DNA from 2 places in the Terrabacter sp. LjRoot27 genome. Region 2 is predicted to be linked to the other one. Evidence: predicted binding sites of a transcription regulator. Region 2 holds the regulator's gene; the other holds the start of a gene.
What was found. Region 2 encodes LexA, which represses DNA repair genes until DNA is damaged. Its sites were predicted from a motif close to TCGAACANNTGTTCGA; they were not measured.
Positions count from the first base shown of each region.

Region 1: the regulator LexA is predicted to act here: its motif matches at 3,087-3,102, upstream of ACSQ2D_RS02100 (HNH endonuclease signature motif containing protein).

Region 1 is NZ_CAXUSS020000001.1:456,362-460,824, forward strand. It holds gene ACSQ2D_RS02090 (MFS transporter) at 1-1,089, shown strand, start outside; gene ACSQ2D_RS02095 (TfoX/Sxy family protein) at 1,186-1,515, shown strand; gene ACSQ2D_RS02100 (HNH endonuclease signature motif containing protein) at 1,532-3,049, opposite strand; gene ACSQ2D_RS02105 (alpha/beta hydrolase) at 3,232-3,942, shown strand; gene ACSQ2D_RS02110 (ATP-grasp domain-containing protein) at 4,015-4,463, shown strand, end outside.
Region 2 is NZ_CAXUSS020000001.1:2,857,071-2,861,533, reverse strand. It holds gene ACSQ2D_RS13310 (phosphotransferase) at 1-896, shown strand, start outside; gene ACSQ2D_RS13305 (hypothetical protein) at 900-1,811, opposite strand; gene lexA (transcriptional repressor LexA) at 1,944-2,669, opposite strand; gene ACSQ2D_RS13295 (LysM peptidoglycan-binding domain-containing protein) at 2,898-3,311, shown strand; gene ACSQ2D_RS13290 (hypothetical protein) at 3,639-3,938, shown strand; gene ACSQ2D_RS13285 (alpha/beta hydrolase) at 3,992-4,463, shown strand, end outside.

The sequences.
Region 1 (4,463 bases), 2.4 Mb from region 2:
GTCGTGTGGCTGCCGATGGAGGTCGCGATCATCCACCGCCGCACCGGCGGCTCCGAGCGGCGCGTCCGGGGTGCTGCCGGCCTGCTCGTCGCCGGTCTCGAGCTCGGAGTCATCGCGGGCGCCCTGACGAGTGGTGCCCTCGCCGAGTCGCTCGGCATGACGGCCCTGCTCGCCCTGCCGGCCGTCGTCGTGACGCTGGCCCTCGTGGCGATCTGGTTCGGCGTCGAGGAGTCGCCTGTGCTCGCCCACGGCTCCGTCGACTGGCGTGGCTTCTGGCTGATCACCCTCGCGCTCGGCCTCGTCATGGGCGGGCTCGTCATGCTGCGCGTCCTGGGCCCGGCGAGCCCGTGGCCGTGGGCCGTCCTGGGGCTCGGCGCGGCCGCGTTCGTGCCGTTCGCGCGCGTCGAGCTCGCCCACCCGGAGCCCCTCGTCGACCTGCGCATCCTCTCGGCGCGCGGCCAGTGGCCCGTCCAGGCGACGGCCTTCCTCTTCGGCGTCTCGGTGCTCGGTGCGCAGATCCCGCTGTCGACCTTCGCGCGCACCGACCCGGCCGTCACCGGCTACGGCCTCGGTGCCTCCGCCGGCAAGGTGTCGATCATCATCGGTGGCTACGTGCTCTCCCTCGCCGTCGGCGCGCTGCTCCTGCACCTGCTCGCCCACCGGACCGGGACGCGGGTGGCGATGGTCGTGGCGGCGGTCCTCGTCGCGGTCGGCTACCTGCTCTTCCTCCCCTTCCACGACACCCTCGCCCAGACGATGACGAACATGGTCATCGCGGGCCTCGGGTCCGGGGCCCTCGTCGCGGGCCTGCCGACGGCGGCCGCCGCGCAGGCGCCGCCGACCCACACCGGCCTGACGACGGGGATGACGAACACGACGAAGACCATCGGAGGCGCGTTCGCCTCGAGCGTCTTCGCCATCGCGCTCGCCTCGACGGGCACGGTCGACGCGGAGGCGACGGCCCACGCGTCCCTCTCGGGCTACCTCGCGGTGTGGACGATCTGCGGTGTCACGGCCCTCGTCGCGGCCGCCTTCCTCGCAGTCGTGCGACCGGTCAGCGACAGGTTCGCTGCTGCGGTGCCCGGCTGAGCACCTCGCCGGCGCCCCCGGGACGAGCCGCTCGTAGGCCCCTGATCGCACGCCCATGTGACGCCGTCGCGACCCGTGTGGTGGTGTCATGGAGCCATGGACGTGCCGAAGCAGACTGACGAGGCCAGCGCCCGCTTCCGGGACCTCGCCGGCGAAGGGTCCGGGGTCGAGGTCAAGCCGATGTTCGGCACTCTCGCCGCGCTCGTCGACGGGCACGTCTTCGCCGTCGCGCTGGGCGACGTCGTCGGGGTGAAGCTCCCCCCGGACGCCCTCGCCGAGCTCGGTGCCGTGCCCGGATCGGAGGTCCTGACGATGGGTGGCCGCCGCATGAAGGCGTATCGCAGCCTCCCCGCGGGTATGCCGTCCGCTGAGCGCCGCGTCTGGCTGGCGCGGGCGCGTGACCACGTCGCAAGCCTGCACTCCTGAGGAGGACCGCTGCCGCTCAGAAGGGCGGCTGGTCGTGCTCGACCGGGGGAGCCGGGCCTGAATCGCGTTGGGACGGTGGGGGATCGGACCGTGGGACCGGGTCGTCCCGTCGCGCGGGTGGGTCGACGCCGGCGCGCCAGTTCTTGGGGTGGGTGGTGTAGCTGCGGCCGGTGAGGGTGGTCCAGGTGAGGCCGTGGTCGGTGTCGGGTGCGGAGGTCCAGGTGCCGGTGGTCTTGAGGTTGTGGTGGAGGCGGTGTTTGGCGTGGAGGTTGTCGGTGCTGGTGGGTCCGGTGGGCCAGGGGGTCTCGTGGTCGAGGTCGCAGCGGGTGGCGGGGACGTGGCAGTCGGGTCCGCGGCAGGTGCCGTCGACGGCTTGGACGTGCTCGAGGACGGCTTGGGTGGGGCGGTAGGTGCGGGTCGCTCGGGTGAGGGCGCGGCCGGTGCGCAGGTCGACGGGCAGGGTGGCCCAGACGGAGCCGGGTCGGGTGATGATCTCGCGGGCGTGGGTGGCGGTGACCCAGCCGTGGCCGGGCAGCTCGCACGCGGTGTCGGCCTGTCCGGTGGCGACCTCGAAGGGCACGACGATCCACGCCAGCGATGCCGCCTGACCAGCGGCCGCGTGGGCGGGACCGGGCTCGGTGGTGCCCGATCCGCGCAGGAGGGCGTCGGTGGCGAGGTCGGCGCGGAGCTGGTCGAGGGTGCGGGCATCGCCCGCGCCGCGCAGTCCCCGCGCGGTGGTGTCGAGGTGGTCCATGACCGCGGCGACGGACGCGGCGTCGGTGGTGACGGTCAGCCAGCCCATCCCGTCGTCGGTGAGGCGGCCGAACACCCCGCGCCGGGCCCGGGCGTGCGCGTGCCGCTCGGCGCTGCCCCGGGTGTCGACCGAGGCGATCGCGCGCCGCAGCCGGGCGGTGAAGGTGCGTTGCGGGAGGGGTTGGCCGTCGCGGGTCGGGGCGAGCACGGCCTGTGCGACGGTGGTGACGTCGGCGTCGGGCAGCAACGCGGTGTCGGAGGCGACCTGCAGCGCGCGGTGCAGCGACAGCCGCCCGGCGCGCAGCGCGTTCAGGACGACTCGGTGCCGGCGGGGTGCGGTGGCCAGGGTGAGCCGGCGGGCGACCTCACCGGTGCCGACGCCGGTCGCGAGCGCGATCTCCTCGGTGACGACCCGCTCGGGAGAGACCCGCGCGGACACCCGGGCGGCGGCACCAGCGGGCAGGGCGTCGATCTGCTGGGCCTCGATGGTGGCCAGTGCGCCGTACGCGGCGAGCAGGTCGGCCTCGAGGCGGGCCTTGGCGACCTCGAGCGCCTGGATCGCGGCGAGCACCCGCTCCCCGGCCCGCGCCAGCCCCTCGAGCGCCGCCGCCGCTCGGGCCCGCCCGCGCCCCGCGCGCAGCTGCGTGAGGACCGGGTCGAGGACGGGGTCGAGGGTGCGCGCCCAGTGGTCCGGGTCGGAGGACCATCGGGCACGCAGCACCGGCCAGGGCCCTCCCGAGCGCACGGCGGAGGTCTCGGCCGGCGACGCGACGTACGGCACGGGAACCTCCTTTCGATGGCATCTTCAGGACCTCCATCAGAACAGGTGTTCGATCACGTTTCAAGAGGCGGAGCCAATCTGTGGACAACGAGTTGGTCTCTCCTGCAGTCGAACCCGAGGACTGAAGCGACCTGTGGACGACCAGGAGTGTCCCTGTCGGCATCCGCGCATAGGGTCTCCGCATGGCGCGCACGAGACTGACGGTCACCGGCACTCCGGTCGGCGACATCGAGCTCGCGGTGGTCACGCCGGTCGGCACGCGACGCGCCGACGCGCTCCCGCTGCTCGTGGCCCACGACGGTCCGGAGTACTCCCGCCGCGCCCACCTCCTCTCCGTCCTGCGCGCCGCGACGGACGCCGGCCGCGTCCCACCGACCCGCGTCGTCCTGCTCGAGCCCGGAGCGCGCAACGAGCGGTATGCCGCCAACCCCCTCTGGGCGGAGGCGCTCACCGCGCACGTGCTCCCGACGGTCGGGACCGCATACGCCATCGACGGGAGGCCGACCCTCATGGGGGCGAGCCTGGGAGCGCTCGCCTCCCTCCAGGCCGAGTGGCGCCACCCGGGGCCGTTCGGTGGGCTCTTCCTGCAGTCGGGGTCCTTCTTCCGCAGGCGCGTCGACGACGAGGAGGACTTCGAGTTCTGGGACCGCGTCACGACCTTCGTGACCAACGTCAGGCGGGCCCGGCGACGCCGCACCGACGCGCGCATCGTCATGACGTGCGGCACCGACGAGGGCAACCTGACGAACAACCGCCAGATGGCGCAGACCCTCGCCGCGAGCGGTCACGACGTGTCCTTCACCGAGCTGCCCGGCCGGCACGACTGGCGCTCGTGGGAGTCGGCGTTCGACCCGCACCTGCTCGACCTGCTCGCCCGTCCGGCCACCCGCTGACCGGCGACAGACGCCGCGGTTCCTGCAAGGATCGCAGTCGATGACCCGACCCCCGACGGTAGGAGCAGCACGATGACCGACACCGCACAGCAGGACCAGTCCGCCGCATCGAGCACCTCGTCGACGAGGACGCACCTCGTCGGGCTCCTGCTCGGTGCCGAGGAGGACTGGCCCACCGCCTTCGAGGCGTTGCTCGCGCTCGTCGGGCCGATCACGACCGACGACGGCGTCACCCACGAGCTGACGAGCGAGCGGCTCACCATCGAGCCGTTCGACCTGCGCCAGCCGGTGCGCACCGAGCTCGTCATCGACCGCCTCGCCTACTGGTACTACCACCCGCGCGAGTGGCTCAAGAAGGCCGCGCTGATGAACGACACCTACCTGCTCAACAGCCCCTTCACCTTCCAGTCCATGGAGAAGCACAGCGCCTACGTCGCCCTCATGCGCCTCGGGCTCAAGGTCCCCGAGACGTGGCTCGTGCCCTACAAGCACCCCGTCGACAACGTCCGCTGGGCCTACAC
Region 2 (4,463 bases):
CGCTCGAGGCGGTGCACCAGCGTCCGTGGTCGACGGTGTGGCGCGCAGCCGCGTCGGACGGCGCCACCTACTGGGCCAAGCAGAACTGCGACCACCAGTCGTTCGAGGCGGCGCTGCTCGTCGTGCTCGACCGGCTCTCGCCCCGCCGGGTCGTCCCGGTCGTCGCGGTCGACCTCGAGCGGGGTCTGCACCTCGTCCCCGACCAGGGTCCCGTCCTCGCCGAGACGGTCGACGACGACGACGTCGATGCCTGGTGCCGAGTCGCCGCAGAGGCGATGCGCCTCCAACGTGACCTCGTCGGCCACGGGTCAGACCTCGTCGCTGCGGGCGTCACGAGCTTGTGCCCGGCCGAGGCGGCGGCGTACGTCGAGGCGCGGGTCGCGTCCCTGACGGGGCTGCCCACGGACGACCCGCGCCGCATGTCCGGCGACGTCGCGCACCGGTTGCGCGCCCTGCTCCCCGCGGTCACGGCGTGGGCCGAGGACGTCCAGGCCCTCGGCCTGCCCGAGAGCCTCGTGCACAACGACCTCCACGCCAGCAACGTCTTCGCGACGGCGGACGGGATGCGCTTCTTCGACTTCGGCGACGCCCTGCTCGCGCACCCGCTCTCGGCGCTCTTCGTCCCGCTCAACGTGCTGCTCCACCGCTTCGAGACGACCCCCGACGATCCCCGGCTGCGGCGGGTGGGGGACGCCGCGCTCGAGGTCTGGGGCGACGTCGTCCCGGCCGGTGAGCTGCGGGCGGCGCTGCCGTCCGCGCTGCGGCTCGGTCGGCTCGGCCGGGCCGAGTCGTGGCTACGGGTCACCGCGACGCTGACGCCGGCCGAGGCCGTCGAGCACGGCGATGCAGGCACCTGGTGGCTCGGTGCCCTGGGCGACGAACCGCCTTTGTCCTGAGGGCTACTCGGCCACCGACCGAGCCGACCGCGCCTCGGTGCCGTCGGCCTCGCGCAGGTCCCAGAGCTCCTTGGTCTGCACGCCCCAGTACGCCGCGAAGAGCACGATGATGATGACCTCGGCGATGAGGACGAGGTGGTCGAAGCCGCTCACCGTCAGGGCCGTCAGCACCGTCACCCCGAGGGCGACGGCCAGGGCGACCGCGATGGCGATGTAGATGCGCTTGTAGGCGGTCCCGCTCGCCCCCGCGGCCCCGGCTGCGCCCCGGTGCCGCTCCTCGGCCCTCAGCGCGCTGAGGACCATGACCGCGATGACCCCGGCCACCATGGTGCCCGCGGCGATGCCGTGGCTCAGCGCGATGAAGCGGTCGCGCAGCACGAGGAAGAGGGTCAGCTCACCGAGCAGGACCGCACCGCACACGACGGAGACGACCACCGAGCGCACCGTGGGCCGCTCGGACGGGTCGCGCGTCATCGCGCCCCGCTTGAGCCAGGCGGCCACGAGGGCCGCGAGCACCGCCACGACGACGAGCGACCAGATGTTGTTGCGCACGGCCGCCGCGATCTCGGTCGGGGTCTGGGTGTACGCGTTCGGCCCGCACCGTCCGTCCGGCACCGTCGGCACCATGGCGACGACGAACGCCATGAAGCCCGAGAAGTTGAGCAGCACGTCCTCCTCGGGCGAATGGCCCTTGTAGGCGATGAGGCTGGCCCCGAGCGCGCAGAGCGAGCCGACGAAGACGGTCCGCGCCGGCGTGTAGTAGTACGCGCTGATCGAGCCGAGCCAGCACGAGTGGTCGGTCTCCCACCACCACTGGTAGCCGACCGAGAGCAGCAGCAAGAGCAGCAGCGCGATCATCGCGCCGCGCAGGTAGCGGTAGGTGAGGACGACGTCGCGGGTGCGGCCAGGTGCCATGGCGGTCTCCTTCGCAGGGCTCACGGCTCAGAGTCTGTCGCCGCCTCACCCGATACGCTTCCCGGGACGCGACGATGCCGTCGGCGCGGAGGGCGCCGACGGCATCCGTCGTCGGTGGGGGAGCGGGCGCTGTCAGAGCCGGCGCAGGACCGCCGTCACCTTGCCGAGGATCGTCGCGTGGTCGCCGTCGATGGGCGAGAAGTCGGGGTTGTGCGGCATGAGCCACACGTGCCCGTCGGTGCGCTTGAACGTCTTGACCGTGGCCTCGTTGTCGAGCATCGCGGCCACGACGTCGCCGTTCTCGGCGTGCTGCTGCTGGCGCACGACGACCCAGTCACCGTCGCAGATCGCGGCCTCGACCATCGAGTCGCCGTTGACCTTGAGGAGGAAGAGGTCGCCCTCGCCGACGAGCTGCTTGGGCAGCGGGAAGACGTCCTCGACGACCTCCTCGGCCGTGATCGGCACACCGGCCGCGATCTGGCCGAGCACCGGCACGTACGACGCCTCGGGGCGGGCATCGCCCGAGTCGGTCTCCGTGTCGTAGTGGTCGCCGCGCGGACGCGGCGCGGTGGCGTCGCCCCCGCGGTAGCCGAGCTCCTCGGCCTTCGCGTCGGGCGAGACGACCTCGAGGGCCCGCGGCCGGTTCGGGTCGCGGCGCAGGTAGCCCTTGGCGACGAGGGCGTTGAGCTGGTGCGAGACGCTCGAGGGGCTGGCGAGGCCGACGGCGTCGCCGATCTCGCGCATGCTCGGCGGGTAGCCGCGCCGGTCGACGGAGTTGCGGATGACCTCGAGCACCCGCCGCTGGCGGACGGTGAGACCGTCGCCGGTCTCGCGATCGGGAAGCTCGGTCACGCCCATGGTGTCCCCTTCGTCGGCTCGTCAGACCGCGTCGTGACGCTGGGTGTGGGGCCAGTGTCAGTGGTGGCTGGTGAGGTCTGTGGTGTGAGGAAAGACTACGCAGTTCGAACACAGTTGCCAAACACCTGTTCGATGCGTGTCTCGACTTCGTCGAACATACGTGCTACAACTCGTACAGACGTTCTATCGAACATGTGTTCGCCAGTTCAGGAGCAAGGGGAGGTCACCATGAGCGCCATCGTCCTCGAGGCCGTTCGTCAGCCGCACACCGAGGAGCCCGCGCGGTCGCAGTCGACCGGCCGGCCTCGCCTCGTCCTCGTCCCCACCGGGCCCGAGGCCGCGCGTGCGGCCCGTGCCGCGAGGCCGCCGATGCGCCTGACGCGATTCGGCCGCCTCGTCGTCACGCTCCTCGTCGCGGGCGTCGTCTCCGTCCTCGGGGTCGGCCTGGCGGGCCAGCTCGCGTCGGCCACGGGCGAGCCACGCACGATCACGGTCCAGTCCGGCCAGACCCTGTCGGGCATCGCCGCCCGCGAGCTGCCCGAGCTGACCACGGCCGAGGGCGTCGTCGAGCTCCAGATCGCCAACGCCCTCAGCACCACAGCGATCCACAGCGGCCAGCAGCTCGTCGTCCCGGGTCGCTGACCCGTCCAGCCCGTCCAGCCCGTCCAGAGCCCGTCCCGTGTCGTCTGCCGTGTGCTCGGCTGCGCCGGTCCCGGCCCTCCTGATCCGCCGCGTTGGCTCCACCTTCAGCGGCTGGCGGTAGCGGCGCTTCGACCCCGCCGTTCCTGCCCCGGACGCCGCACCCCTGACCGGGGGTGCGGCGTCCTGCTGTCCCGACCCCTGGTCGTGGCGCCGTCCTTGTGGCGCAAGGTCGCCCGCGCGACCGGGCTCGACCGCGGTCCTGTGGATGACGGGCTCCCGCCGTCCCGGGCCCGGCCTAGCGTTGCTGCCTCGGGAAGGGAGCAGGGGATGCGCTACGACGTGGACACCGACGCGCTGCGCGACGACGCCACCTCGATCGGTGAGGTGCTGGCGCGGGTGCAACGGCTGGAGATCGCCGCCGAGCTGCGGCCGTTGGGCGCGGCGGTGCCCGGGGGCCGTGTCGCCTCGGGCCTCGGTCAGGTGGCGGCGGCCTGGGAGGCGCGGCTGGCCGGGATGCGCTGGGAGCTGCGCGAGCTGGGTCGCTGCCTCGCCGCCGCGGCCGACACCTATGACGCGGTCGAGCAGGCGGCGCGTCTGGCCGTGCGGTCGCCCGGTGGCGCCCGATGAGCGCGGGGAGCCCGGGGAGCCTGGGCGGGACCGGTTCGAACGCGTCGCTGATCATGACGGTCGGTGACCTGCGCGCCTGCCGGCCGCAGTCCCTGGTCGAGCTGAGTCGGCGTCTCGAGGAGCGCCGGTGCCGGGTGCTCGGTCTGGCCGAGCTCGTGCTCTGGCGTCGCTCGGCTGCTGCCCGGTGGTCCGGTGCCGCCTCGTCGGCAGCAGTCGACCGCTACGGTCTCGTCGTCGCCGGGCTCGGGAGGCTCGCGGGGAGCATCGCCGCGACGGGTCACGCCGTCGGACACGCCGCGTCACGCCTCCAGTCCGCGCTCGACCTCGTCGGTCGCGCCGACCGGCGGGCCGCCGACGAGGGTGCCTGGGTCGACGGTGAGGGTCGCCTCTTCCTGCCGGTGCGCGCCTCGCTCGGAGACCCTGCGGGCGAGGCGCACCGGGCCCGGCTCGACGAGCTGCTGAGGGTGGAGGTGCACGCCTGCCTGTCGCAGGCCCGACGATCGGCGTTCGAGACCGACGACGAGC